DNA from 2 places in the Pantoea allii genome. Region 2 is predicted to be linked to the other one. Evidence: predicted binding sites of a transcription regulator. Region 2 holds the regulator's gene; the other holds the start of a gene.
What was found. The regulator PhoB, encoded in region 2, activates phosphate uptake and scavenging genes when phosphate is short. The targets are predictions, from matches to a motif close to CTGTCATAAAACTGNCNNAT.

Region 1: uvrB (excinuclease ABC subunit UvrB) is a predicted target of PhoB. The motif match lies at 6,233-6,252, and genes of this name have one in related genera.

The regions. Positions count from the first base shown of each region.
Region 1 covers NZ_CP125958.1:3,258,505-3,273,405, reverse strand. The annotation lists gene bioA (adenosylmethionine--8-amino-7-oxononanoate transaminase) at 1-1,187, opposite strand, end outside; gene bioB (biotin synthase BioB) at 1,273-2,304, shown strand; gene bioF (8-amino-7-oxononanoate synthase) at 2,304-3,455, shown strand; gene bioC (malonyl-ACP O-methyltransferase BioC) at 3,439-4,194, shown strand; gene bioD (dethiobiotin synthase) at 4,191-4,877, shown strand; gene QNH99_RS15445 (ABC transporter ATP-binding protein) at 4,863-5,585, opposite strand; gene uvrB (excinuclease ABC subunit UvrB) at 6,472-8,493, shown strand; gene QNH99_RS15435 (gluconeogenesis factor YvcK family protein) at 8,495-9,400, opposite strand; molybdenum cofactor riboswitch at 9,603-9,736, shown strand; gene moaA (GTP 3',8-cyclase MoaA) at 9,723-10,712, shown strand; gene moaB (molybdenum cofactor biosynthesis protein B) at 10,727-11,242, shown strand; gene moaC (cyclic pyranopterin monophosphate synthase MoaC) at 11,245-11,730, shown strand; gene moaD (molybdopterin synthase sulfur carrier subunit) at 11,723-11,968, shown strand; gene moaE (molybdopterin synthase catalytic subunit MoaE) at 11,969-12,421, shown strand; gene QNH99_RS15405 (OBAP family protein) at 12,418-13,203, opposite strand; gene QNH99_RS15400 (DUF1615 domain-containing protein) at 13,321-14,415, shown strand; gene QNH99_RS15395 (Bax inhibitor-1/YccA family protein) at 14,511-14,901, shown strand, end outside.
Region 2 covers NZ_CP125958.1:3,531,772-3,546,672, forward strand. The annotation lists gene queA (tRNA preQ1(34) S-adenosylmethionine ribosyltransferase-isomerase QueA) at 1-279, opposite strand, end outside; gene QNH99_RS16805 (ACP phosphodiesterase) at 381-962, shown strand; gene QNH99_RS16810 (inositol monophosphatase family protein) at 1,184-1,996, shown strand; gene QNH99_RS16815 (histidine-type phosphatase) at 1,996-3,267, shown strand; gene proY (proline-specific permease ProY) at 3,502-4,848, opposite strand; gene brnQ (branched-chain amino acid transport system II carrier protein) at 4,919-6,238, opposite strand; gene QNH99_RS16830 (cobalamin-independent methionine synthase II family protein) at 6,629-7,732, opposite strand; gene QNH99_RS16835 (PstS family phosphate ABC transporter substrate-binding protein) at 8,095-9,015, opposite strand; gene phoR (phosphate regulon sensor histidine kinase PhoR) at 9,035-10,348, opposite strand; gene phoB (phosphate response regulator transcription factor PhoB) at 10,363-11,052, opposite strand; gene sbcD (exonuclease subunit SbcD) at 11,250-12,446, shown strand; gene QNH99_RS16855 (AAA family ATPase) at 12,443-14,901, shown strand, end outside.

The DNA of each region.
Region 1 (14,901 bases), 270 kb from region 2:
CGACCAAAGGGCCGAATCCAGACGCCCTGGCTGACAAAAAATTGCTGTAAGGCTGCCATGTTGACCGGGCGATGGGTTTCCACAACGCCGATGGCTCCCAGCACGCGAACATCGGCCACTTCGGGGGCGTGGCGCAGGGGCAGCAGCGAGTCACGTAGCTGACGTTCTATTGCGGCAACCTGATGACGCCAGTCGCCTTCCTGCACTATCGCCAGGCTTTCTGTTGCGACGGCACAGGCCAGCGGGTTCGCCATAAAGGTGGGGCCGTGCATAAAACAGCCCGCCGGACTGTGACTGATGGTATCAGCCACCTCCCGCGTCGTGAGGGTGGCGGCCAGGCTCATGGTGCCGCCGGTCAGGGCTTTTCCGACACACATCATATCCGGCGTAATCGCCGCATGTTCGCAGGCAAACAGCTTACCGGTGCGGCCGAAGCCGGTGGCGATTTCATCGGCGATCAGCAGGATGCCATAGCGGTCACAGCACTCGCGCACGACCTGCAAATAGCGCGGATGATAAAACCGCATCCCACCTGCGCCCTGAACCACGGGTTCCAGAATCACCGCCGCCAACTGGCTCTGATGTTGCTGGATCAGCCGGACAAAATCCTCAGCATCGCGCGCCTCCCACTCATCATCAAACCCGCACTGCGGTGCTTCAGCGAAATGGTGCTCGGGCAGGTAGCCGCGCCACAGGCTGTGCATGGAATTATCCGGATCGCATACCGACATCGCGGCAAAAGTATCGCCGTGATAACCCCGTTTGAGCGTCAGAAACTGCTGACGCGTTTCTCCTCGCCCCAGCCAGTATTGCAGCGCCATCTTCATCGCCACTTCGACGGCAACGGAGCCGGAATCCGCCAGAAACACGCACTCCAGCGCGTCTGGCGTCATGGTGACTAACTGGCGGCAAAGGGCCACGGCGGCAGGATGGGTAATGCCGCCGAACATCACATGGGACATCTGCGCCATCTGCTGTTGCAGCGCCCGATTCAGGCGCGGATGGTTATAGCCATGTATCGCCGCCCACCACGACGACATCCCGTCCACCAGCTCGCGACCATCTGCCAGTTGCAGATGGTAATCCCGAGCCGCAACAACCGGATAGCAGGGCAGTGGCTGCGCCATTGAGGTATAGGGATGCCAGATATGCTGGCGATCAAATTCAGCGTCCTGTGGAGTAAACATTGGAGTTGTAAACCAAAATAAAAAGATTTAGTTTACAAGTATAACCACGTTAACTGTCGGGATGACACCTTTTTTGGAGTATGTAATGTCACAACGTTGGACTATAGCCCAGGCGCAGGCGCTGTTCGATCGGCCTTTTCTTGAACTGATGTTTGAGGCACAGCAGGTGCATCGCCAGCACTTCGATCCCCGTCAGGTTCAGGTCAGCACGCTGCTGTCGATCAAAACCGGGGCCTGCCCTGAAGACTGCAAATATTGCCCGCAAAGCGCCCGTTACAAGACCGGTCTGGAATCGGAGCGCCTGATGGAAGTGGATGAGGTACTGCGTTCCGCGCAAAAGGCCAAAGCTGCCGGTTCGAGCCGCTTCTGCATGGGTGCCGCGTGGAAAAACCCCAGTGACCGCGATATGCCTTACCTGGAAAAAATGGTGGAAGGCGTTAAAGCGATGGGCATGGAAACCTGTATGACGCTTGGCACGCTGAGCGACAGCCAGGCCCAGCGTTTAGGTAGTGCCGGACTCGATTTCTACAACCACAACCTGGATACCTCGCCGGAGTTTTACGGCAATATCATTACCACACGTAGCTATCAGGAACGCCTGGATACGCTGGGTAAAGTGCGCCAGGCGGGCATTAAAGTCTGTTCTGGCGGGATTGTGGGCCTGGGTGAAACGGTGAACGACCGCGCGGGCCTGCTGGTGCAACTGGCGAACCTGCCTACGCCGCCGGAAAGCGTGCCGATCAACATGCTGGTGAAGGTCAAAGGCACTCCGCTGGCAGAGAATGATGACGTTGAGCCGTTCGACTTTATCCGCACCATCGCCGTCGCCCGTATCATGATGCCGACCTCGCATGTTCGCCTGTCGGCGGGCCGTGAGCAGATGAGCGAACAGACCCAGGCGATGTGCTTTATGGCAGGTGCGAACTCCATTTTCTACGGATGCAAACTGCTGACCACGCCGAACCCGGAAGAAGATAAAGATATGCTGTTGTTCCGCAAGCTGGGGCTGAATCCTGAACATACCCAGACTGACAACGGCGACAATGCACAACAGCAGCAGTTAACGGAGCAACTGCTTCACGCCGACACAGAAAAATTCTATAACGCGGCGCTGTAATGAGCTGGCAGCAACGCATGCAGCAGGCGCTGACGCAGCGCCGGGCTGAAGATGGCTGGCGTGAACGGCGGGTGATTGAGGAGAACCAAACGCGCCTGATCCGCCATGCCGGTCAGATGTATCGCCACTTTTCCAGTAACGACTATCTTGGACTGAGCCAGCATCCTGCCGTGATCGCGGGCTGGCAACAGGGCGTGGCGCAGGCGGGTGCTGGCGCGGGCGCATCAAGCCATGTCACCGGCTATCATCGCCTCCATGCTGAGCTGGAAGCCCAACTGGCGGACTGGCTGGGCTATCCGCGCGCACTGCTGTTTATTTCGGGCTTTGCGGCCAACCAGGCGGTCATTCACCTGTTAGCCGAGAAAAATGACCGCATCCTGGCCGATAAACTCACTCATGCTTCGCTGCTGGAGGCCGCCAGCCTCAGCCCGGCGCAGCTGCGCCGTTTTGCACATAACGATCCACATAGCCTGGCTGCCCGGCTGGATGCGCCCTGCGAGGGGCAAACGCTGGTGGTCACCGAAGGCATTTTCAGTATGGATGGCGATAGCGCGCCCTTACAGGCGATTGCTGCTCAGGCGAAACAGGCCCGCGCGGGGTTGCTGGTCGATGATGCGCACGGTATTGGTATCACCGGCGAACAGGGGCGGGGCAGCTGTTGGGCGCAGGGCATCAAACCTGACCTGCTGGTGGTGACCTTTGGCAAAGCCTTCGGTGTCAGTGGCGCCGCGTTGTTGTGTGATGAGGCTACCGCCGATTATTTTCTGCAATTTTCCCGCCATCTGATTTACTCCACCGCGATGCCGCCGGCCCAGGCCAGCGCGCTGTTAGCCGCGCTTAAACAGGTGCAGGCGGGCGATGAATATCGCCAACGTCTAGCTCACAACATCGCCCATTTTCGTCACGGGGCGGCCTCATTGCCCTGGGCGCTTATGGATTCGTCCAGCGCGATTCAGCCGTTGATCGTTGGCGATAACGGGCAGGCGCTGGCGCTGTCTGCGCGCTTAGCCCGTGCGGGCTGTTGGGTCAGTGCGATCCGTCCACCAACGGTGCCACCGGGGACAGCGCGTTTACGTATTACGCTGACGGCCGCCCATCAGCCAGACGATATTGATGTCTTACTGGAGGCGCTGCATGACGCTGCAGGTTGATAAACGCGCCGTTGCCAGAGCCTTTGGTCGCGCGGCCTCCCAGTATGATCACCATGCCGAACTCCAACGGTTGAGCGGTGATGCACTGCTGGCGTGGGCCCCCGCGCGCACTGGCCTGCAGGTGCTGGATGCCGGTTGTGGGACCGGCTGGTACAGCCGGATATGGCACGAGCGGGGCAAACAGGTCACCGCGTTGGACCTGTCGGCGCAGATGTTGCACCAGGCCCGGCAAAATGGCGTCGCACATCACTATCTGGCAGGGGATATCGATGCGCTGCCGTTGGCAAACCAGTGCGTTGACCTGGTATGGAGCAACCTGGTGGTGCAATGGAGCGAAGATTTGCAGGGGGCGCTAACGCAGTTTAACCGGGTACTAAAGCCTGGCGGCTGTTTGCTTTTTTCCACCCTGAGCGCGGGCTCTCTGCACGAAGTCCATCAGGCCTGGTCGCACCTGGATGGCAGCCTGCACGCTAATCGCTTCCTGCCCGCGCAGGAGATTGCCGCCGCCTGTGAAACTCAGCATCTGCACTGCCATGCACAAACCTTTATCTTGCATTTCCCCGATGCCCTCAGCGCGATGCGCTCTCTGAAGGGCATCGGGGCAACCCATTTGCATAGCGGGCGATCCGCCTGTTTGTTGACGGGTCAACGTCTTGCTCAACTCGAAGCCCACTGGCCCCGGGATGAGCAGGGTTTTCGCCTCAGTTACCATGTGATGTTTGGAGTGACGAAATCATGAAACGCTGGTTTGTGACCGGCACCGACACCGAAGTCGGTAAAACGGTGGCCAGTGCGGCGCTGCTGCAGGCTGCCACGGCTGCAGGTTATCGTTGTGCAGGCTATAAACCTGTTGCCTCGGGCTGTGAGTTAACTGCGTCAGGCGTGCGTAACAGCGATGCGCTGGCGTTACAGCGTTACAGCAACGTCGCGCTGCGCTACGAGCAGGTGAATCCGCTGGCGTTTATGGAGCCAACCTCGCCGCATATCGTCAGCGCGGATGAGGGCAGACCGATTGAGTTTGCCACCCTGTCGGCGGGGCTGCGTGAACTTGAGCCGCTGGCCGAGTGGATTCTGGTCGAGGGAGCAGGCGGCTGGTACACGCCGCTTTCTGAGACGCAAACCTATGCAGACTGGGTAGAGGCGGAGCAACTGCCGGTGATTTTGGTGGTGGGCGTTAAGCTGGGATGTATTAATCATGCCATGCTGACGGCCGATGCTGTCCGCGCGCGCGGTCTGCGACTGGCGGGCTGGATCGCCAATACGGTACAGCCGCCCGGTCGGCGCTATCAGGAATACCTCACGGCCTTAACACAGCGCCTTCCGGCACCTTGTCTGGGTGTGATTCCCTGGTTAACGGATGAGGGCCAGCAGGCTGACTGTGGTCAGTACCTGACGCTGCCTGGCGAATCAGGCCACGGTTAACCATTTATCCAGGGTACCGTCATCCAGCTGGGTGACGTTGCCCTGAGCCACATTGCGGCCGCGATGCAGCAGTAAAAAGTTGTCAGCCACGCGGCGAATCAATGAAACCCGCTGTTCAAGCAGCAAAATCGTCAGGCCATAGTCGCGGTTCAGGCGACGAATCAGATTCCCCATCTCTTCTTCCAGCCAGGGTGCCATACCGTCGGCAGGCTCATCCAGAATCAGCAGGCGCGGCTGTAAGACCAGCGCACGGGCCAGCGCCAGTTGCTGCTGCTGATAGACGGGCAAATCGCCGCTACGCTGTTGACGCAACGAATAAAGCGCCGGCAGCAGGTCGAATATCATTTCCGGGATAGCCCGATAGCCGTCACGCGGTTGTGCGCCTGCCAGTAAAGCGATGAGTAAATTATCCTCGACGCTCATCTGAGTAAAAATATGTCGCCCCTGCGGAACATAGCCAATGCCCTGACGGGCGCGCAGCTCTGCAGGCTGGGACAACAGGTCCTCAGGCGGCGAACCATCCTGCTGCCAGCTAATGGTCCCGCTGTTTATAGGCAGCTTCCCCATAATGCAGTTGACCAGGGTGGTTTTCCCCATGCCTGGCCGTCCCAGTATGCCGGTGCAGGTGCCGGGAGGCAGGTCCAGATCCACATTCCAGAGAATATGATTTTTACCGTAAAACTGATTCACCGACCGTAAACTTAACATCTGACGCGCTCCTTCCAGATAATTAACCTGAATGCTTTCGCCGTTCATCTCTGGTAAATCGCTCTAATGAGATAGCGGGATCTTCAACACCGCTATTGCCTGTACTACGCTGGTAAAACGTTATGCAATTCCCAGGCCAGAGTCATTATTGCCCCCTGTGGCTGGCTTAACCTGCGGAAATACCATCATTTAAAGATAAAGAAAAATGAACAATGCCAGCCTTAGCTTAAGGCGCGGTGCAACGGCGGTGCAGGCGAAAGGCGTGATGAAGTGCGTCTGCTCGCTAATGGGGCAGGTGCCAGACCACAAAAAATAAAAAAAAGAAAAGGGGTTGTCGCAGATCAAGGCGAGTGCCGCTGCGGTAGCTCAATCCTGCCAGTTAGTGTCAGAAATTAAGCGAAAAAAAAATTTTTTTTAGGGCCGCCATGACGACGAAAAAAATTATACACAGCTGATGTGCAAAGGGCTGTCATCAGTTATCCACTATTCCTGTGGATAACCTTGTGCATTAGATAATGAAAACAGGTTAGAAGCGAGGAAATACGGGGCCTGGTAACTGGATGATGAGAATCTGGGCTTTTTAAAGTAGCGGCTATAAATCAATGGGTTATCAAAAAACAAGCCTGCCGGATTGGTGCCGATTCATCAAACTGCAATTTTATGACACATGCTTGACAAATGTTAAATCAGGGCCTGGCTTGGGGATAACCTGGCGCAACAAAAACAGCCGACAGCAAGGGATAAAGCCAAAGAGTCAAGCGGAAAGTGATGTCCGTTACTGTGCATCATTACTGTTATTATATCCAGTATTTTTTTCTGGCAAAATCGGCATAGCAGAGTAAAATAATGGGCTGCCCGCCGTCTTTCTTCTGCAGGAACCCTATTCATGAGTAAAGATTTTAAACTGAACTCCGCTTTCAAGCCTTCTGGCGATCAGCCGGAAGCGATTCGTCGTCTGGAAGCCGGACTGGAAGATGGACTGGCGCACCAGACGTTATTAGGCGTCACCGGATCGGGTAAAACCTTTACCGTCGCTAACGTAATCGCCGATCTCAATCGGCCCACCATGGTATTAGCGCCCAACAAAACCCTGGCGGCGCAGCTGTATGGTGAGATGAAAGAGTTCTTTCCGGACAACGCCGTGGAGTTTTTTGTCTCTTACTACGATTACTACCAACCTGAAGCCTATGTGCCGAGTTCCGACACCTTTATCGAAAAGGATGCCTCGGTTAACGAACACATTGAGCAAATGCGTCTTTCCGCCACAAAAGCCTTGCTGGAGCGGCGCGATGTTATCGTCGTCGCATCGGTGTCGGCGATTTATGGCCTGGGCGATCCCGATCTTTATTTGAAAATGATGCTGCACTTAACGCGCGGTATGATTATCGATCAACGCAGCATCCTGCGCCGCCTGTCAGAGCTGCAGTACACCCGCAACGATCAGGCGTTCCAGCGCGGGACCTTCCGGGTGCGCGGCGAGGTTATCGATGTGTTCCCTGCGGAATCTGACGACATTGCGCTACGGATCGAATTATTTGATGAAGAGGTGGAGCGCCTGTCATTGTTTGACCCGCTCACCGGCCAGGTTGAGTCAGTGGTGCCGCGCTTTACGATCTATCCCAAGACGCACTATGTCACACCGCGTGAGCGCATTTTACAGGCCATGGAAGACATCAAAGTCGAGCTGGCCGACCGGCGTAAAAACCTGCTGGAAAATAACAAACTGCTGGAAGAGCAGCGTATCACCCAGCGTACCCAGTTTGATCTGGAGATGATGGGGGAGCTGGGCTACTGCTCCGGCATCGAAAACTACTCGCGTTACCTTTCGGGCCGTGGGCCTGGAGAAGCGCCGCCGACCCTGTTTGACTATCTCCCGGCAGATGGCCTGCTGGTGGTGGATGAGTCCCACGTGACGATTCCGCAAATTGGCGGCATGTATCGTGGTGACCGGGCGCGTAAAGAGACATTGGTGGAATACGGTTTCCGTCTGCCCTCGGCGCTGGATAACCGCCCAATGAAGTTTGAAGAGTTCGAGGCACTGGCACCGCAAACGATTTATGTATCGGCAACGCCAGGCAAATACGAGCTGGAAAAATCCGGCGACGAGGTGATTGACCAGGTGGTGCGTCCGACCGGCCTGCTGGACCCGATCCTCGAAGTGCGGCCCGTCGCGACCCAGGTTGACGATCTGCTGTCAGAGATCCGCAAACGCGTCACCGTCAATGAACGTGTACTGGTTACCGTCCTGACCAAACGCATGGCGGAAGACCTGACCGAGTACCTGGAAGAGCACGGCGAAAAAGTGCGCTATCTGCACTCGGATATTGATACCGTGGAACGTATGGAAATCATCCGTGACCTGCGTCTGGGTAAATTTGACGTATTGGTGGGGATTAACCTGTTGCGAGAAGGGCTGGATATGCCCGAAGTGTCGCTGGTGGCGATTCTGGATGCGGACAAAGAGGGCTTCCTGCGTTCGGAACGCTCGCTGATTCAGACCATTGGTCGTGCGGCGCGTAACATCAACGGTAAAGCGATTCTCTACGGCGATAAAATCACGCCTTCAATGGCGAGGGCGATTGAAGAAACCGATCGCCGCCGTGAAAAGCAGCAGCGCCACAATGAAGAAAACGGCATTGTGCCGCAGGGCCTGAATAAGAAAATCACCGATATCCTGGAGCTGGGCAATAACGTGGTGAAAACCCGCGGCAAAGCCAAACCCAGCAAACGCGGTGCGGCCGAAAGCAATGCCGATTACCTGGCGTTATCGCCGCAGGCATTGCAGAAAAAGATTCACGAGCTGGAAGGGCAGATGCAGCAACATGCGCAAAACCTGGAGTTCGAACAGGCGGCTGGCCTGCGCGATCAACTGCAAGAATTGCGCACGTTATTTATTGCGGTGTCGTAATTCAGTTAAACCCCTGAATAGCGTGTTCCAGCGCGGCGCGGAGCAGCTGGCGGTCGTGACGATATTTGATATCGGCCGCCTCCAGCGGTTCACGAATAATCAGGCGGTTTTCCACCCGGCTGACATCCGTGGACGGGCCAACCACGATGGCGTCAATCACCCGCTTGCCAATGTAGTGTTCCATCATCGCCAGTTTATCGGCCACGGTAAGTGTGGCCGCCGCAGGACTCAACTCCCGGCCCAGATTGCCGATAAACACCATATTGGCGGGGGTGCGCCGTAACGCCTGGGCCATCTCTTTCATGAGCAGAATGGGCATCAGGCTGGTGTAAAAACTGCCAGGCCCAATCAGGATCAGATCGGCCTCTGCAACGGCGTCGAGCGCTTCCCGGGTGGGGTGTACGGCAGGGTGCAGCATCAGTTCCTGAGGCGGAAGTTTCATCTCGTCGATGGCGGTTTCACCGTAAACGGCATTGCCCTCGACATCGGTTGCCACTAAATCAACCGGCTGTTCAGACATAGGAATTAAAAAGGCGTCGACCTTTAGCAGGTTTCGGATGATGTTAACCACTTCCAGCGGGCGTACGCTAAGGTGATCCAGCGCTTTGAGTATCAGGTTGCCCAGGTTGTGTCCGGCCAGTTCACCGTTGCCGGTAAAGCGGTATTCGAACATGGCAGATGCCACGCTCGGCTCGGTAATCAACTGGTTAATACAGTTACGCAAGTCGCCCCAGGCAATACCGCCTTCGGCGCGACGAATGCGGCCTGTGGAGCCGCCGTTATCGGTGGTGGTGACAATGCCTGTCAGGCGTGAACCCAGGGGAGACAGGGCAGACATCACGCGTCCTAATCCGTGTCCGCCCCCTAAGGCCACCACGCGATCAAGGTCCGCCAGTGTTCGATTCATACTTCTCCTTTTTCGCGTCTGCGGCGCTTATGCGCACTATTGATGCAGACGAGGGTGATTTACGTCAATGCTTACCGGCCATGTTAACTTATCCTGTGGGCGAAATACGGTGAAAGTTAACGTTACTGGAGCACAGAGAGTAAAAGCCGTGGATGGCGCATAATCACTAATCGCGCTACCATCTGTAGACCGCGTTGACCAGCCGGTTAACGTACACTCAAGCCTGAATGCCTACGTCTGCGGATAGGGGATTCAGGCCGTAGCCTTCGCGCTGCCAGGGTGCAGGAAGAAATGACTGCATCTCCCGAACTGGAAAGGTGTTCTGGTGTCACAATTTACTGATGCATTTTCGCGCAAATTTTACTATTTGCGCCTGTCGGTCACGGATGTCTGCAACTTCCGTTGTACCTATTGCCTGCCGGATGGCTACCAGCCAAACGGTATCCGCAATAAAAGCTTTCTCTCGCTGGATGAAATTCGTCGGGTCACCCGCGCCTTTGCGGCGGCGGGCACAGAAAAAGTACGCCTGACCGGTGGCGAACCTTCCCTGCGCCGCGACTTTACCGACATCATTGCGGCGGTCAGGGAAAACGCGGCGATTCGTCACATCGCGGTCACCACCAACGGTTACCGGCTGGCGCGTGACGTTAAGCAATGGCGCGATGCCGGACTTACCGCCCTTAACGTCAGCGTAGACAGCCTTGACGCACGCCAGTTTCACGCCATTACCGGCCAGGATAAATTCCATCAGGTGATGGCGGGCATTGACGCGGCGTTTGAGGCTGGGTTCAGCCAGGTCAAAGTCAATAGCGTGCTGATGCGCGATGTGAACAGCCATAATCTGACGACCTTTCTTGACTGGATTCGTACCCGTCCCATTCAGCTGCGTTTTATTGAGCTGATGGAAACCGGTGACGGCGGTGCGCTGTTTCGCGAGCAGCATGTGTCCGGCGAGGTGATCCGCGATAAGCTGATCGCGCAGGGCTGGCAGCGCCGCATCAGCGGTCGCAGCGATGGCCCGGCCCAGGTGTTTTATCACCCCGATTACGTGGGTGAAATCGGGCTGATCATGCCGTATTCCAAAGATTTTTGCGCCAGCTGTAACCGCCTGCGGGTTTCCGCGCAGGGCAATCTGCACCTCTGCCTGTTTGGTGACGGCGGGATTCCGTTACGGGATCTGCTCGCGTCAGACGATCAGCAGCAGGAACTGCAGGCGCGTATTGCCAGCAGTCTGGGACAGAAGAAACAGACGCATTTCCTGTTACAGGGGAATACCGGTATTACACAGAATCTTTCTTATATTGGCGGTTAATTGCAGGAGCAAATATGGGTAAACCAGCCAGCGCGTTTCAACCGTTACAGCTTGCTACGTTAACGGTTTCAGACAGCCGCGATGCCAGCAACGATACATCCGGTGATTATCTGCGTGAAGCCGCGATCGAAGCTGGACACAGCGTTATCGACCACGCCATCGTCCCAGACAATCTCTACCGTATCCGGGCCATTGTGTCACGCTGGATCGCCAGTGAAGACGTGCAGGTGGTGATCGTTAACGGCGGAACCGGTTTTAACCTGAAAAACAGCACACCCGACGCGCTGCTTCCCCTGTTCGATCGGGAAATCGAAGGCTTTGGCGAGCTGTTTCGCATGATTTCCTATGAAGAGATTGGCGGATCGACCTTACAGTCCCGCGCGGTCGCCGGCCTGGCAAACCAGACGTTGATTTTTGCTGTTCCCGGCTCGACGTCGGCCTGCACCAGTGCCTGGGAGCGCATCATCGCCGATCAACTGGATGCCCGTACGCGTCCCTGCAACTTTGTCACCCATTTAAAGAAACGTTAAGCATGTCACAACTCACACACATTAACGCCGCCGGTGAAGCCCATATGGTGGATGTATCCGCTAAAAATGACACCGTACGCGAAGCCCAGGCTGAAGTGCTGGTGCTGATGAAGCCAGAAACGTTACAGATGATCATCGAGGGCAGTCACCACAAAGGGGATGTGTTCGCGACGGCGCGCATCGCGGGCATTCAGGCAGCAAAACGCACCTGGGAGCTGATCCCGCTTTGCCATCCGCTGATGCTGAGCAAAGTGGAAATCGCACTGGTGGCGGAACCGGAATCGAACCGGGTGCGCATTACGTCCCTGTGTCGGCTCAGCGGGAAAACCGGCGTGGAAATGGAAGCCCTGACTGCGGCTTCCGTTGCGGCACTGACAATCTATGACATGTGCAAGGCCGTACAAAAAGACATCGTGATCGATCAACTGCGTTTGCTGCATAAAAGCGGCGGCAAAAGCGGCGATTTTCAGGCGGTTGCCCATGATTAAGGTGCTTTTTTTTGCTCAGGTGCGGGAACTGGTGGGAACCGATTCGCTCACCCTGGCTGCGGAGTACCCCAACGTGGCTGCGCTGCGCGCGGCGCTGGCGCAGAAGGGCGATCGCTGGGCGCTGGCACTGGACAGTGAACGTTTACTCGCCGCCGTTAACCAGACGCTGACCGCGATGACTCATCCCTTGCAGGACGGGGATGAAGTGGCCTTTTTCCCACCGGTCACCGGAGGATAAATGGAAACGCAAATTCGGGTGGGCCCGGCTGCTTTTGATATGGCCCAGGAGTACCAGTGGCTGGCGGCATGTAAAGAAGACGGCGCCGTGGTGACCTTTACCGGCAAAGTGCGCAACCATAATTTGGGTGATGATGTCGCCGCCCTGACGCTGGAACATTATCCCGGCATGACGGAAAAGGCACTCAAGGACATCGTCGATGAGGCACGCCAGCGCTGGCCGCTGCAGCGCGTTTCAGTGATTCACCGCATCGGTGAACTCTTCCCCGGCGATGAAATTGTGTTTGTCGGCGTCACCGGTGCACACCGCGGCAGTGCATTTGCCGCCGCGGAGTTCATTATGGATTACCTGAAAACCCGCGCGCCGTTCTGGAAACGTGAAACCACCGGACAGGGCGATCGCTGGGTCGATGCGCGCAACAGCGACCGCGAGGCCGCTCAGCGCTGGGATTAAGGCGTTGAAAGCTGTTCTGCGGGGGCAAACTGGGTCTTGCCATGTGCGTGTTCGCCTCCGCCCTTGCCACGTTGCAACTGAATGACGTCACCGTCCTGCCAGGCGTTGGCACCGGGAACCACCGGGTGCGCGTCAATATCGGCCCGTTCAGCACGAATTTTGTGACTGTCGAGAGCAAAACGGCGATCGCGATCGGCCAGAAAGCGCGAGTCCATTTGCCCATCGGCGGTAAAGCCCATCATCAACGCTGGAATCCCCAGCGGCAACTGTTTGTCACGGTCGGTGTGCCAGGTATGCCACGTTTTACCGTAGGTGTTGACGATGCGCGTCATCAGCGCATGTTCCGCGGCGGCAGGCAGGCCGGGTGCGACCAGCGAACCGGATTTCACCTCGTACTGATGGCTGTGCCACAGCTTCTTTTCCTCGTTGGGCAAGGTCCGGTACAGCCGTTCGCTGATGATATATTCCACGCCCATCAGGCGCGCATCGCGCGTGTTGCCGTCATAAATAACCGCCTGCATAACGTCATCATTTAAGACCGTGACATAGTGATGCGCTTCCATCTGACCGTTTTTGTCGCCGTTATAGAAGTGAAAACCATCCAGATAGGCATTGATCGCGTCAATCGGCGGTCGTGATTGCAGCAGGGCGGCACCGCTGTCCAGCGCTTTCAGGCCAGGAGAGGTTGGGGCGCCAGGCGAACGGACCTGCGCGGGCGTTGTGTTACCGCCGCAACCGGCCAGTAACAGGCTGAGTAGGGTAACTGCCCAGAGTTTTGACATAAAGCATCCCTTTTTCGCTAATTTCGCTAAAAGAGATAACCTTAGTTCAGATAATCAAACCTGCCCTGCGAAGCGGGGCAGTGTTAAGCTAGGTTTTTTCCCCCTCAGAGGACAGGTATGTCATTCACTTCATTACCAAAACGTCTGACGCTGCTCGCCATACTGATCCTGGCGGGCTGTAGCAGTAAAAAAACGCCGGAAGCGCCTGCAACGCAGCCTGAGGATGTGAAAGCACAGATTCAGCGCCTGCTGCCTGCCAACGTCAGCAACAAATCAGGCTGGGCTGATGATATCTATACCTCGTTCCGTACCCAGGGGCTTGAGGCCAGCGACAGCAACCTGTGCGCGGTTATTGCCGTCGCGGGGCAGGAGTCAGGTTTTGATGCCAGTGGGAATGTACCCGGGATGTCAAAAATTGCCTGGGATGAGATTGACCGTCGGGCGGCTAACGTCCATGTTCCGGCGTTTTTAGTGCGCACCGCGCTGTTAATTAAGTCCACCAACGGCGAAAGCTATGCCGCGCGGCTGGATAAAGCGAAAAGTGAAAAAGATCTGAGCGATATTTTCGACGATTTTATTGAGATGGTGCCCATGGGGCAAACGCTGTTTGGCAACCTCAATCCTGTGCACACTGGCGGGCCGATGCAGGTCAGCATTGCCTTTGCTGAGGCACATGCCAAAGGCTATCCGTGGCCGGTAGAGGGATCGATACGACGTGAAGTGTTCACCCGGCATGGCGGGGTTTACTTCGGCACGATGCACCTGCTGGGCTATCCCGCCGATTACAGCAAGCCGCTTTACCGTTTCGCGGACTATAATGCGGGCTGGTTCGCCAGCCGCAATGCCGCTTTCCAGGCGGCGGTGTCCCGCGCCACAGGCATGAAACTGGCGCTGGATGGCGATCTGATTCAGTATGGCTCCGACAACGCGGGATCGACGGAACTGGCGGTGCGTACCCTGGCGAAGCGCCTCGATATGAGCAACAGCGAAATTCGCGACGATCTTGAGCTGGGCGAAAAGGCCGAATTCAGCGACAGCGACGTGTGGAAGCAGGTCTTTGCGCTGGCGGATAAAATGGCCGGACGGCGATTGCCGCGTGAAATATTGCCGGGAATCAAGCTTGAAAGTCCCAAAATCACCCGCAATTTAACCACGGCGTGGTTTGCACAGCGCGTCGACAGCCGGTATCAGCAGTGCATGTCACGTCGATAAGCACGGCGTTGTGGCGCAGTTGAACAGAGCTGTGCCACACTTAACCAGGCTCCCCTGTCAGGGGAATAACCCATTCGTTTAACAAGAGGTGCATCATGGACCGATATCCACAGAATGATTCAATAGTTCAGCCTGCATCTCGCGGGTTGCAGGCTTACATGGCACAGGTTTATGGCTGGATGACCTGCGGATTATTACTTACCGCGTTCGTTTCCTGGTTTGCCGCCCGCACGCCAGCGGTCATGGAGCTGGTTTTTGCAAACCGGATAACCTTTTTCGGCTTGATCATTGTGCAACTGGCACTGGTGTTCTTCCTCTCCGGCATGGTGCATCGCCTGAGCGGTGCCGTGGCGACCGGGTTGTTCATGCTTTACTCGGCGCTGACCGGGTTAACCATGGCCAGTATCTTCCTGGTGTATACCTATTCGTCTATCGCCAGTACGTTCTTTGTGACGGCGGGGATGTTTGGTGCCATGAGTTTTTACG
Region 2 (14,901 bases):
TGCCAGCACGCGCTTGTCATCAAGCATGCGCTCAACCAGCATTTCGATTTTACCGCCGCTTGCCTTGCGACCAAACACCCGGGCCGGGATCACGCGCGTGTTGTTAAACACCAGCAGATCGCCAGGTTGCAGCTTGTCCAGCACATCGGTAAACACGCCATGGCTCAGTGCACCACTTGGACCGTCCAGCGACAGTAAGCGGCAACCGCTACGCTGCGCCTGGGGATAATGGGCGATAAGGGATTCGGGCAATTCAAAAGCAAAATCGGCGACACGCATGACAGACTTCTTACTCAGAAAAACAGGCGGCACAGTTTAGCGGAAAATCGCTCAATTCTGAACAACTGGCTGCGCAAAGCGAGTTGCGCTTATAATAGCGCATGAATTTTCTTGCTCATCTTCACTTAGCCCATCTTGCAGACAGCTCGCTACTCGGCAATCTGATGGCGGATTTCGTTCGCGGTGCGCCGCATCAACACTGGCCCAAACCGGTGGCCGACGGCATTCTGATGCATCGTCGCCTGGATGTTATGACCGATGCCTTGCCGGAAGTGCGAGAGGCGCGTCAGCGGTTTCGGGCTGAAACCTACCGTGTCGCACCCATTACCCTGGATGTTATCTGGGACCATTTTCTGGCGCGCCACTGGGATCGCTTTCACCAGGCACACACGTTGCAACAATTTACCGCCAAAGCCGAAAGTGAAATTGTTCCGCAACTGGCGGCCACGCCTGACGAATTTAAAGCCCTCAATGCGGTGATGTGGCGTGAACGCTGGTTCGAGCATTACGCTGATCCACAGCGTCTTGAACGGGTGCTGAACGGGATGGCGAGCCGTCGGCCAAAACTGGCCGCTCTGCGCGACTCTTATCACGACTTTAGGGCGCATTATGCTGCGTTTGAAGCCTGCTTTTTCCAGTTTTATCCGCGCCTGATGACCCTGGCTGTCGAGCAGCAGCTATAACCTCCCCTCCTTTTTACATCGGGTTTGTGAGCGCTTTTCATTGCACCATCAACCTGTAACGCTGAAAAAGCGCGCAGTCAGTCATACAGCCGTATTGCCATTACTTCCGGTCTGCGGCTTAATAAGCCTTGCTTAACTATGATTTACGTTGCTCTCACTGTCAGACCGCCTGTTCAGGCGCTTCCTTTATCCGATATGGTTTAAAATCATAAGAGGGAAACATGTCATCCGCTTCGCATTCTGAAATTGACGCGCGCTATCATTACGCCTGCGAAATCGCCCGTGCGGCGGCAAGCCGCGCCTGGTCATGGTATCAACAGCGTCAAAAACTGGTGGTGGAACATAAAAGGGATCTTCAGGATGTGGTCAGTGAAGCTGACCGCAACGTTGAAGAATTAATTAAATCATTGATCTCAGAACGTTATCCAGACGATGCCGTTTTAGGCGAGGAGAGCGGCGGTGACACGCAAGGTGCCCGTATTGTATGGGTGATCGATCCCATTGATGGCACAGCCTGCTTTGTTAACGGCCTGCATAACTGGTGCGTCTCGCTGGCGATTGTGTGCGATGGCGAGCCGGTCGTTGGCGTGATTTGCGATCCCAATCATCACGAGCTGTTTCACGCCCGCAAAGGAAACGGCGCCTGGCTCAACGAGACCCGGCTCGAAGTGCATAAAGCCCGGCACCTCAATGAAGGCCTGCTGGGGATCAGTAACTCCAGCCGGGTTCCCGGTGAAAAAGTGACGCAGCTCATCGATGCCCTGCTCAGGGAAGGTGGGATGTTTATTCGCATCGGCTCCGGGGCTTTAACCAGTGCCTGGGCCGCCGCAGGCCGTCTGATTGGCTATTATGAAGCACATATGCATCCCTGGGACAGCCTGCCCGGCATCGTGTTAATGCGTGAGGCCGGCGGGGTGACCAACGATTATCTGCGCAACGACGGTCTGAAAAAGGGCAATCCTGTTTTGCTGGCGAATGCGGTAATCTATCCGCAAATTAAAGCGCTGCTTGCGACGCATGAAATTGAGGATTGATGATGCCTGCCCATGTTCCCCGGCGCTTGATTGCGCTCTGCGCGTTGTGGTTGTTGGCGGGGCCGCTGCACGCGGCCCCGGAATACCAACTTGAGAAAGTGGTAGAACTGAGCCGACACGGGGTACGTCCGCCGACGCCCGGTAATCGTAAAGAGATTGAAACGGCAAGCCAGCAGCCATGGTACGTCTGGAGCACGGCAGACGGTGAACTGACGGGCCATGGCTACAGCGCGGTGGTGAATAAAGCACGCTGGGAAGGGGAGCACTATCGCCAGTTGGGTTTACTCAACGCGGGTTGCCCTGATGCGACATCGCTCTACGTGCGCGCCAGCCCGCTGCAGCGAACGCGCGCTACCGCCGAGGCGCTGGTGGACGGTGCCTTTCCCGGCTGTGGCGTTACCGTTCATACCGTTAAGGGCGATGTCGATCCGCTGTTTCAGACGGAAAAGCTCCCCTTTGCCCAGACCGATCCGCAGCGCGAACTGGCGGCAAAACAGCGCGTGGCGGGCGATTTAATCCAACGCCAGCAGCAGCTTCAGCCTGCGATTGCGCTGCTTAAACAGTCGGTATGTCCGGCCAGCAGCGATTGTCCGTTTTTCGATCGCCCCTGGCAGTTCAAACAGACAAAAAGCGGCAGCGTTTATGTTGAAGGCTTAAGCGCCATGGCCGCCATGGTCGAGACGCTGCGGCTGGGTTACAGTGAAAACTTGCCGTTCGCGAAGCTGGCCTGGGGGCACATTACGTACGCCCAACAGATCACCGCCCTGCTCCCGCTGCTGACAGCCAATTATGATCTCAGCAATGATGTGCTCTACATGGCACAACGTCACGGTTCCCTGCTGCTGTCCCAGATGCTTGAGGCTATTAAAGGTAATGATCCGGACGTGCGCTGGCTGCTTCTGGTGGCACATGACACCAACATTGCGATGGTGCGCCGCTTAATGGGATTTGAATGGCAACTGCCCGGCTATACGCGCGGTAATATTCCACCGGGAAGCAGCCTGGTGCTGGAACGCTGGCGGGATCGAAATACGCATCAGCGCTACCTGCGCCTCTATTTTCAGGCACAAAGTCTGGATGGTCTGCGTCAGTTGCAACCGGTGAGCGACAGCCATCCCCTGTTGCGTCAGGAATGGCGGCAACCCGGATGCAAAATCACAGCGGTCGGGACGCTTTGCCCGTTACAGGCGGCCGTTACGCAGTTGGGTAAGCAGACAGATAACAGCGCGCGCGTTCCGGTCAGCATGATATTGCCGTCTTCGGACGGATAACGTACGCGGCCCGGACGGTTTCGCCGGGCGTAGCGCTGGCCTTTGTCTTATTTTACGGCAACTTATTTAATGGCGGCGCGTTTTGCATTAGCATGATTTCGTCAATCATCCCTCTATTTGTTTCATTTGCCATATCTGTTTTCGGCGAGTCATTTCGCCGATTTTATTTTGCTTAACCGCCAATCCTGTTTTGCCCCAACCCGTTGATATCCGGGCTGGGACAAATCAACCGCGTTATTTACGCACCAGCTTATAGCCCAGCAGCAGTACCACAATCCATACCATCCCGACATACAGTGAAATGCGGGTGTCCGGGAAGTAGCCGATCAGGCCAATAATAAAACACAGAAATGCCACGCCAAAGCCTGCTGTCCAGCTTCCGCCAGGCAACGCAAAGGTTAACCCACGGGCGGCGGCTTTGCCGATCTTGCGTCGAAACGCCATCTGTGACAGCAGAATCATGATCCAAACCCAGACGGTGGCAAAAGTCGCCAGCGAGGCGATAACCAGGAAGACTTTTTCTGGCATCAGGTAGTTGAGGTACACCGCAATCAGCATGGCAAACATCATCACCACCACCGTTACCCAGGGAATACCGCGCGAAGAGACCTTCATAAACATTTTGGGTGCATGGCCCTGCTGTGCCATGCCATGCAGCATACGTCCGACGCCAAACACATCGCTGTTGATCGCCGACAGCGAGGCGGTCAGCACCACAAAGTTCAGGATAGACGCTGCCGCCGCAATCCCCATATGCTGGAATGTCAGAACAAACGGGCTGCCGTTGGTGCCCACCTGATTCCAGGGATAAATCGACATAATGACAAACAGCGTACCCACATAAAAAACCAGAATACGCATCGGGACGGAGTTGATAGCGCGCGGGATAGAGGTGGCCGGATCGTTGGCTTCACCCGCTGTGATACCGATGATTTCAATGCCACCGTAGGCAAACATCACCATCTGCAGCGACAGCAGCATTCCCACGAGACCGTGCGCAAAAAAGCCGCCATTGGTCCACAGGTTATGAATGCCGGTGGGCTGGCCACCGTTGCCTATCCCCCAGATGATCATGCCAAACCCGGCCAGGATCATCACAACGATGGTGGCGACCTTGAAGAAGGAGAACCAAAACTCCACTTCACCAAACACCTTCACGCTCATTAAATTGACCGCGCCGATGATCAGCACCACGCTGAGCACCCAGATCCAGTGCGGGACCTCCGGAAACCAGACGCCCATATAGATACCAAACGCCGTTACGTCCGCGATAGCCACGATAAGAATTTCAAAGCAGTAGGTCCAGCCGGTGATGTAGCCTGCCAGCGGACCAAGATAATCCTGCGCATAGCGGGAAAACGAGCTGGCCTGCGGGTTGTTGACTGACATCTCACCCAGCGCGCGCATGATGATGTACGCCACCGCGCCGCCAATGATATAGGCGAGCAGTACGCTCGGTCCTGCCATCTTGATGGCGTCCGCCGAGCCGTAAAACAGCCCGGTGCCAATCGCCGATCCCAGCGCCATAAAACGGATGTGGCGCGTGCTCAGTCCGCGTTTGAGCTTGTTGGTTTCTTGCATAACAACCTGTACCTGTGAAATGAAAAAACCACGGGCAAGCCCGTGGTTAAAGAAGAATCAATCTTAGCCGTTACGAGTGAACCGACACCTGCTCTGGCCCTTTCAACCGATCGACCAGCGCCACAGCCAGCAACATCACCAGCGATGGCGGCAACCAGGCAAGGCCCTGGTCGGCTAGCGGCAGATGCTGGCTAAATGCGGGTAACGCCTCTTTAAACCCGGTGGTTTTGATGGCGTCAAGGATACCAAATAGCAGGCTGACCAGCATAGTCGGTGCGATGATACGACTGCTTTTGTTCCACCGGTTCAGCGTAAAACTCAGTACGACCAGCACGATACACGGCGGATAAATCGCCGTCAGCACCGGAATGGAAATCTGAATCAGATGGCTCAGCCCCAGGTTAGACACCACCATCGAGAACAGGCCCAGTACAAAGACCAGCGTTTTGTAAGACAAGGGCAGATACTGCGCAAAAAACTCTGCGCAGGCACAGGTCAGGCCCACAGCCGTCACCATACAGGCAATGAAAATCAGTGCGGCCAGGAAGAAGCTGCCCATGTCACCGAAGGTCTGCTGGACGTAAGCATGCAGAATCGCCGCACCGTTGGCATTCTGATCCACTAACGCACCGCTGCCCGCGCCCAGTTTAAACAGGCTGAGATAGACCAGCGTCAAACCGACGCCAGCGATCACCCCAGCTAAAACCGTGTAGCGGGTTAACAGCGCCGCATTATCAATGCCGCGCGAACGTGCCGCGTTGACGATGACAATGCCGAAGACCATCGCGCCCAGCGTATCCATGGTGAGATAGCCGTTCACAAAACCACTGGAAAATGCGGCGCGCTGATAGTCCGCCGTCGCGGGAATCGTTCCGCCCGCCGGCCACAGCAAAGCCGCGACGCCCAGCAGCGTCAGGGCTGCAATTTTCAGCGGGGCGAGAAAATGGCCGACCGTATCCAGCAATTTACCCGGATAGAGGGAAATCACCATCACCAGCGCAAAGTAAACCAGGCTGTAGATAAACAGCGGCAGCGGGCCATCGCCAGTGATAGGTGCAATGCCCACCTCAAATGAGACCGTGGCGGTGCGCGGCGTGGCAAAAAGCGGCCCGACCGCAAGGTAGCAAACCGTTGCCAGCACCACGCCAGCGACTTTGCCAATGGGCGTGCTCAGCGCATCAATACCGCCGCCGACGCGCGCCAGGGCGATCACGGTGATAACAGGTAAGCCCACGGCGGTAAGCAGAAAGCCCAGAGCGGCCACCCAGACATGTTCGCCTGACTGAATACCGACCATGGGAGGAAAGATGATGTTACCCGCGCCAACAAACAGGGCAAACGTCATGAAGCCCAGCGCGAGAATGTCTTTAACGGTTAAACGATGTGTCATACGGCCTGTCACTGATGTTGCGATGAAAGATAAGTTTGCGTTGTCCCCTCGCTGCGTTAATACGACGACTTGCCAGACAATAACAGCGCATTATGCGTAGCGTCTGGTTTAGCGCAGGTGATTTGAGCTGCTTTTTTTCTGTTCACAGAGGGATAAATCGACAACGGCGGTAAGTAAAACGTTTATAGCGGAGAAAGGCAATACAGGATCGGAAAACCAGAGGCTTATTTCGCAATTTAAACCAATATCAGAGGATCACATCAATATTCGCAGAAAGTGCATCAGATGATGTGCTTTAAAAATAAACAGGCGATGGGAAATATCAGCATACATGCGGGTTTTTGTGCACAAGTGGCGCATGTATTGCGCCACGTTGCACAGATTCAGCGCTTACCACACCTGGCTGGCGACATCCACTACCAGACGAATCTTCTGCCACTGTTGCTCTTCGGTCAGGCTGTTGCCCTCTTCCGTTGAGGCAAATCCACACTGCGGGCTGAGGCAAATCTGGTCGAGGCTGATGTACTGCGTCGCTTCCTGTAAACGCGCTTTTACCTGCGCGGCGTCTTCCAGTTCACCGACCTTGGTGGTAATTAAACCCAGCACCGCCTTCTGGTGGCCAGGCTTGATGAAACGCAGCGGTTCGAAGCCGCCAGAACGGTGATTGTCATATTCAAGGAAAAACGCATCCACATTCACAGAGCCGAACAGGATTTCAGCCACCGGCTCGTAGCCCCCTTCAGAAATCCAGGTCGAGCGGAAATTGCCACGGCACACATGCAGACCGACGGTCAGGTCGGCCGGTTTGCCTTCTAACGCCTTGTTCAGTACACGTGCATAGGTGCGAGCCAACTGCTCGGGATCGTCGCCGCGCTCACGGATCTCACGCTTTTGATCCTCTGAACAGAGATAAGCCCAGACGGTATCGTCCAGTTGTAAATAGCGACAGCCTGCATCGTAAAAGGCTTTAATCGCCTCTTTGTAGGTCTGCGCCAGATCGTCAAAGTACACATCCAGATCGGGGTAAACCTTTGCGTCGATCACTTTACGTCCGCCGCGAAAATGCAGCACGCTTGGGCTGGGGATGGTCATTTTTGCCACCGCATCCCCCGCTACGCTCTGCAGGAAGCGGAAATGCGCCAGCATTGGATGCCCATCAAAACCCAGCTTGCCGGTAATTTTTACGCCGTGCGCTTTGGTCTGAACACCGTTGAACTGAATGCCCTGATCCGCTTCATAGTGTTCAACGCCTTTCAGGCCGTAGAAAAAGTCAAAGTGCCACCAGCCACGACGAAATTCCCCGTCGGTAACAACCTGAAGGCCATTTTCACGCTGCTTCGCCACCACGTCACGAATCGCTTCATTTTCAGCATCACGCAGTTCGTCAGCGCTGATCTCGCCCGCATGAAATTTTTCACGAGCCTGCTTAATGGCGACGGGACGAAGGAAGCTGCCAACGGTATCGGCACGAAACGGGGCGGTTTGTCTTTGCATAATGACTCCTGATCACCCGCCAGATCAGTAGATAATTTCGGGCGGGAATAGTTACACAATGTAATTTCAGCCTTCCAGATGGCTAAACGTCTGAATGCAGATTGTCATGTGACCGGCTTCTGCGCAAACGAAAAAAATTCACTGGGGATGAAAAAGATTCATGTTGCGACGAGAAGAGCGGATTTCGCGGTCGTCCTTTTACGCATCAGCATTCTTACCCGGCGCAACTGACGCTATGGACGCTATGGACGCTGAACAGCATAGCCAGGATGTAGCCCGCACACAGGGCGCGCGGCTAAGACGGAGAATGTTCTTTATCAAGGATGCCTGGTGATCCTCGGGTTCTGCACAGTCAGGAAAGCCTACTGGAGAGCCTTACGCGCCCCGGCCATTTGCGTCTCAGACAGCGGCAGATAACCCGCTTCACTCACGCGCTGCTGGCCCGCTTTAGACAGTACCTGTTGTAAAAAAGCGGCTAAAAGCGGCGGCAAGGGCTTACCGGGGGCTTTGTTCACATACAGATAGAGCGGGCGCGCCCAGGGATAGCGACCACTGCGGATAGAATCCGGATCGGGTGCAACCGCCTCACCGCTTTTTGTCATCACCGGTAGCAGTTTTACTCCGCTCAGGTGAAAACCAAAACTGGCATAGCCAATGCTGCGCAGATCGCCGGCGACGGCCTGAACCACCGCCGCCGATCCGGGAAATTCCGCCACGTCGTTGCGAAAATCGCCCTGACACAGTGCCTGCTGTTTGAAGAATCCCCATGTCCCGGATGCCGAGTTGCGGCCATAACGCTGGATAGCGCGCTGCTGCCATTCTGGCTGATGCAGGCCCAGATCGCCCCAGCGCTCAGGCACCTGCTGCGCGCCACAGAGACGGGTGACAGAGAACAGAGCATCAAGCTGGCGGGGGTAGACAGACTGCAGCGGATTGCGCTGATTCACCACCACCACCAGCGCGTCCATCGCAACCGGTACTGCCAGCGGAGGATAACCATATCGCGCCTCAAATGCCTGGCGCTCATCCGCCTGCATAGGCCGGCTCATGGCCCCAATCTGCACGCTACCGGCGGTGAGCGCGGTGGGCGCGGTTGACGAGCCCGATGCCTGGACCTGGACGTTTACGCCAGGCGACTGACGGCTAAAGTCATCGCCCCATAAGGTCATCAGGTAGCCGAGCGTGTCCGAGCCTGCGCTGCTCAGATTGCCTGAAAGCATAACAGGCTGCGCCTGCACCAAGGCAGGCAACAGAGAGAAGAACAGCAAAAAAAACGCGCGCATTGTTCCGGTCCGTCAGCAGTTAATGGACGGCATTCTCCTGCATCCCGTTAGTAACAATCAACCGTGGTGCCAGGGTAAACGTAAAACAGGTTTCCTGATGCGGGATGCTGGTGATCTCCAGACGCGCATTATGATGGCTCAGCGCATGCTTCACGATGGCCAGCCCAAGCCCGCTGCCGCCGGTGGCGCGTGAACGCGCTTTGTCCACGCGGTAAAAACGTTCTGTCAGACGTGGGATATGCTCAGAAGCAATGCCGGGGCCGTTATCGCACACCTTGAATACCGCGCCCTGCTTGCTACGTAGCCAGCTGATATCGATGCGCGTGCCCTCTGGCGTATGGTTAACCGCGTTGTAAACGAGGTTGGAAATGGCACTGCGTAATTGCTCATCATTGCCAAACACTTTCAGATGGGGATCGGTATGAAAATGGATAGCGTGACGCCCACCGCTCAGGGTTTCGGCCTCATGCTGCAGCAGTTTTAGCATGACGGGCACATCAACCTTTTCTTTCATGTTGATGACCGGGGCAGCCTCAATACGCGACAGCGTCAGGAGCTGTTTGACCAGGCTATCCATCCGTCGGGTTTGCTCCGACATCGTGTGCAACGCTTTGTCCCGTGAGCGCTGATTCATCACAGAGTCGTTCATCATTTCCAGATAGCCCTGAAGCACCGTTAAAGGCGTGCGCAGTTCGTGGCTGACGTTGGCGAAGAAGTTACGCCGTGCTCCCTCAAGCTGATGCATCTGGGTAACATCGCGCGCCACCATTAACCACTGGCCTTCGCTGTAAGGCATGACACGGAATTCCATATGGTGCTGGTTATTCAGCACCAGCGTCAGTGGCTTGTCGAAATCCCGCTGGCGAAGGTAGCGTGAAAACTCAGGATAACGCAGCAGGTTAAGGATATTTTGCCCGTTATCCTCTGGCCAGCGCAGCCCCAGGTGTTGCTGTGCCAGGCCGTTGCACCAGAAAATAGTGCCCTCTTCCGTGGTCAGGATTACGGCGTCAGGCAGCGACTCCGCGCCGCTACGAAAGCGCTTAATCAGATTACCTAACTCGCGCCGCCGCCGCCGGTTGCGCAGTTGCATTTGATACAACCCGTAAAACAGTGGCTCCCAGCTAGCCTGGCCTGAAGGCGGCGTCATCGTGCGATCGAGCCATAGCCAGTGAGAAAGGCGCATCAGGTTGTAAAAATGCCACAATAACATGCCGACGACGCTAAGTAACAAGAGCCACGGCAAATAGCCAAACAGCAGGCCAAGCACCAGCGCAGGCAGACACGCCAGCACCAGTTCGGACAATAATCTCTTCCAGGAGAGGCGTTCCAGCACGGTTAAAGCTCCGTTTAAAAGCGGGCAGAGAAACGATAGCCTGTTCCGCGTACGGTTTGTACCATGCGATCGTGGCCGGTCAGTTCCAGCGCCTTACGTAAACGACGAATATGAACGTCAACGGTGCGATCTTCAACATAGACGTTGGTGCCCCAGACGTGATTGAGTAGCTGCTCACGGCTGTAAACACGCTCAGGATGGGTCATAAAGAAATGCAGCAGCTTGTATTCTGTCGGCCCCATTTCCAGCGGTGTGGTTTCTGACATCACGCGGTGCGATGACGGGTCCAGGCTCAGGCCCTGCATTTCAATCACGTCTTCAACCGCCATCGGCGAAATACGACGCATAACCGCTTTGATGCGTGCCATCAGCTCTTTAGGCGAAAAGGGTTTAGTGATGTAATCATCAGCCCCGACTTCCAGCCCACGAACCCGATCTTCTTCCTCGCCGCGCGCGGTCAGCATCATAACCGGAATATCGCGCGTCATGGCTTCACGCTTAAGATGTTTAATAAATTGTATGCCGCTACCGCCGGGTAACATCCAGTCCAGCAGGATCAGATCAGGCCAGGGTTCAATCAGCTTGCTGACAGCACTGTCATAATCTTCGGCCTCAATCGGCTGATAATCGTTTTGTTCCAGAACAAAACATAACATCTCACGGATTGGAGCTTCATCTTCCACAACTAAAATGCGCTTAGCCATTATTACTCCTGCAGGTAGGACGGCTTTCACTGATATTTGCGGCGTCATTATGCGTCAGTTTTGTGACAGTTTTATGAAAAAGTTAGCCATAAAAGTCGGCTTGCAACAACCATTTATGACAACATGACGACATGTTTTGTGGCTTTAGTGATAGAGCCAGTATAATTGCCGGGCAAATTGTTATGGCAGGGAGTGTTATGCGCATTATCCACACCGCGGACTGGCACCTGGGGCAGTTCTTTTATAACAAGAGCCGTGCCGCTGAACACCAGGCCTTTCTTGACTGGCTGTTAATCCAGATTGAGCAGCACCAGGTTGATGCCCTGATTGTGGCGGGCGACTTATTCGATACCGGTACGCCGCCCAGTTATGCGCGTGAAATGTTTAACCGCTTCGTGGTGGCATTACAGCCCAGCGGCTGTCAGCTGGTGGTGCTGGCAGGTAATCATGACTCGGTGGCGACGTTAAACGAGTCGCGTGAACTGCTGGCCTGTCTGAATACGCGAGTGGTTGCCACGCCGCAAGAAAATGATGATGTGCTGATGTTGACCACCCGTCAGGGCGAACCCGGCGCGTTACTGTGCGCGATTCCTTACCTGCGTCCGCGCGACATCATGCGCAGCCAGGCCGGTCAGTCGGGGCGGGACAAACAGATCAGTCTACTGGAAGCGATTGCCGCGCATTATCAGCGCAGTTTTGCGGCGGCGCAGGCGTGGAACAAGCACCTGCCCATCATTGCAACCGGCCACCTTACGGCCCTTGGCGTCAGCAAAAGTGATTCGGTGCGTGATATCTACATCGGCACGCTGGACGCCTTCCCTGCCTCGGCATTTCCGCCAGCGGATTACATCGCCCTTGGGCATATTCATCGTGCTCAGCGTGTGGCTAACAGCGACCATATTCGCTACAGCGGTTCCCCTATTCCACTTAGCTTTGACGAGCTGGGCAGCGAAAAGAGTGTGTATCTGCTGACGTTCGGCTCCGCAGGCCTGGAGATCGATGCCCTGCCCATTCCGCTGTTCCAGCCGATGAGGATGCTCAAAGGTTCACTGGCGCAAATCAGCCAGCATCTAGCCGACTTTTCCCATCCGAGCGGCGAAAAACCGGTCTGGCTGGATATTGAAGTCACGACTCAGGAGTACTTAAGTGACCTGCAGCGCCAGGTGGAAGCCCTGACCGCAGATTTACCGGTGGAAGTGCTGCTGTTACGACGCAGTCGTGAACAGCGTCAGCACAGCCTGACGCAAACGGATAATGAAACCCTGAGCGAACTGAATGTTGAAGAGGTTTTTGCCCGGCGTCTGGCACTAAACGATGCGCTTGACGATGAGCAGATTGCCCAGGTGACAACGCTGTTCAGGCAGACGCTGGCCGAGCTGGAGGAGAACCCATGAAGATCCTCACGCTGCGATTCAAAAACCTCAATGCGCTGAAAGGGGAATGGTTTATCGACTTTCGCACCGAGCCTTTCGCCAGCAATGGTCTGTTTGCCATTACCGGGGCGACGGGCGCGGGTAAAACCACCCTGCTGGATGCGATCTGTCTGGCGCTGTATCACCAGACGCCGCGCCTGGGCGTGCTCTCTCAGGGGCACAATCCGCTGATGACGCGTGACTGCGCAGAATGCCTGGCTGAAGTCGAATTTGAAATTAAAGGTGAAGCCTGGCGTGCATTCTGGAGCCAGAACCGCGCCCGGGGTACGGCAGACGGCAAACTGCAGGCACCGCGCGTCGAGCTGGCACGCTGTGCGGATAACCAGATTGTTGCAGACAAAGTGGGCGACAAACTCAAGCTCACCGAAACGCTCAGTGGTCTGGATTTTGCGCGCTTTACCCGCTCAATGATGCTGTCACAGGGCCAGTTCGCCGCGTTTCTCAATGCCAAAGCCAACGAGCGCGCGGAGTTGCTGGAAGAGCTGACCGGCACGGAGATTTACGGTCTGGTTTCTATGGCCGCGTTCGAGCGCCATAAAGAAGCGAAAAATGCGCTGGAGTTGCTGCGCAGCCGGGCGGGCGGCATGGCACTGCTTGATGAGGCGACCCGAACCGGGCTGCAACAGCAGCAAGCTGCACTGACGGAAGCCGAGCAGCAACTCAGCCGCCAGCTTGACACCGCTCAGCGCCAGCAGCACTGGCTGCAGCTGGCACAGCAGCTTAGCGCGGACAGTGAGCAGGTGAATGCCGCCCGTCAGGCAGCAGAAACGGCAAGTCAGGCGGCAGAAGCCGATCGCCAGCGCCTGGCCCGAAGTGAACCGGCAGAAAAACTGCGCGGTGCGCTGCAGCAGCGCGACAGCCTGCAGGCTGAACGTCATGAGGTGCAACAGCGTCAGCAGCAGGTCAATCAGCAGATGCAGGCCACGGCAAATGAGCAGCAGCAGTTGCAGCAGCGCTATCAGGAAATGGAAACGGCCCGCGAGCAGGCGCGTCAGCAACAGCGACAGCAGGAAACCCTGTTGACCGAACAGGTCATCCCGCTCGATCAGGCGCTTTCCGCCTTAGCACAGCAAATCCAGCAGTTGCAGCATGAAACGGGTCAGCAGCAGGCAGGCTGCGCGCAGCGCGAACAGGCGATGCAAGCCGAGCGACGCCAGGTGAGCGATCTGCAACAGGCGATGACCCAGCAGCAGACTCTTCGACAGCAGCTTGCAGAGCTGGCGTTGTGGGGCGAAAACCTGCCACTGTGGCAGGACCGCTTTGCTCAGCTGGCACGGTATGAAACCGAACAGGTGGCGTCAGCGCAACAGGTGCAGCAACAGCAACAGCAAATTCATCGATGCCAACAGCAGATCGAACAGCTCGGGCAGCAACTGGCTCCCCTGAATCAGGCCGGGCAGCAGTCTCAGCACGCATTATCTAACGCTGAGCAAGCGCTAACTTCGCTACAGAAAGCCCATCCTCCCGAAGCAATACGTCAGACGTTAAAGCAGTTAAATCAGCAGCGTGACGCACGTCAGACGCTGACGTTACTGGCTACCCAGTGGCAGCCGCTGCATCAACAGCGTGGTCAGTATGAAAAACGACGCCAGGATCTTGAAAAAGCCAGCCTGCAGGCTGAGGCAGAATTACTGACGCTGCGGGAAACATGGAAACGGGAAAAACAGCAGCTCACCGACGTGGAGAAAATTTGCCAGCTCGAAAGCCACATTGCCGACCTGGAGGAGCATCGGGCGCGGCTGGAGGCCGGACAACCCTGTCCTCTGTGTGGCTCCTGCGAACATCCTGCGGTTGAAACCTACCGTGCTCTGGAAGTCAGTGCCAACCAACAGCGAAAAGCTGACCTGCAAAAGCAGGTAGAGGCACTGAGTGAAACCGGTACGGCAAAAAAAGAGCAGATAAAACACCTGAAGGTGCAGCAGCAGTCTCTGCAGGACGAAATCGCCAGTTTAACGCAGCAACTTGATGGTTTAGCCCAGCGCTGGCAGGCCTTGAGCAGTGAGCTTGCGCTTACCTTCACGCTGAACGATGCCGAAGAACTCGCCAACTGGCAGCAGGCCCAGCGCCATCAGGAACAGGCATTAACTGCACAGGTCGAGACGCTGGAAAGCGCAGAACGGGCTTATCAGGAGGCAAAAGAGCGACATCTGCAGCAGCAGCAAGCGTTACAGAAGCATCAGCAAACGATCCAGTTGACCCAACAGCAGCTGGAGAATGAGCAACAGGCATTGCTACGCTTACAGCAGCACCAACAGCAGGCCCAGGCGAGTGCTCAGCAGCTTCAGGAAACGCTGAATCAGCAGTTCAAAGACTATCACCTGGCGTTGCCTGACAGTGCCCAGCGCGAAAGCTGGCTGGCGGAGCAGCAACAGCGCTGGCGGCGCTGGCAGGAAAGTGAGCGGTTGCTTGCTAACTT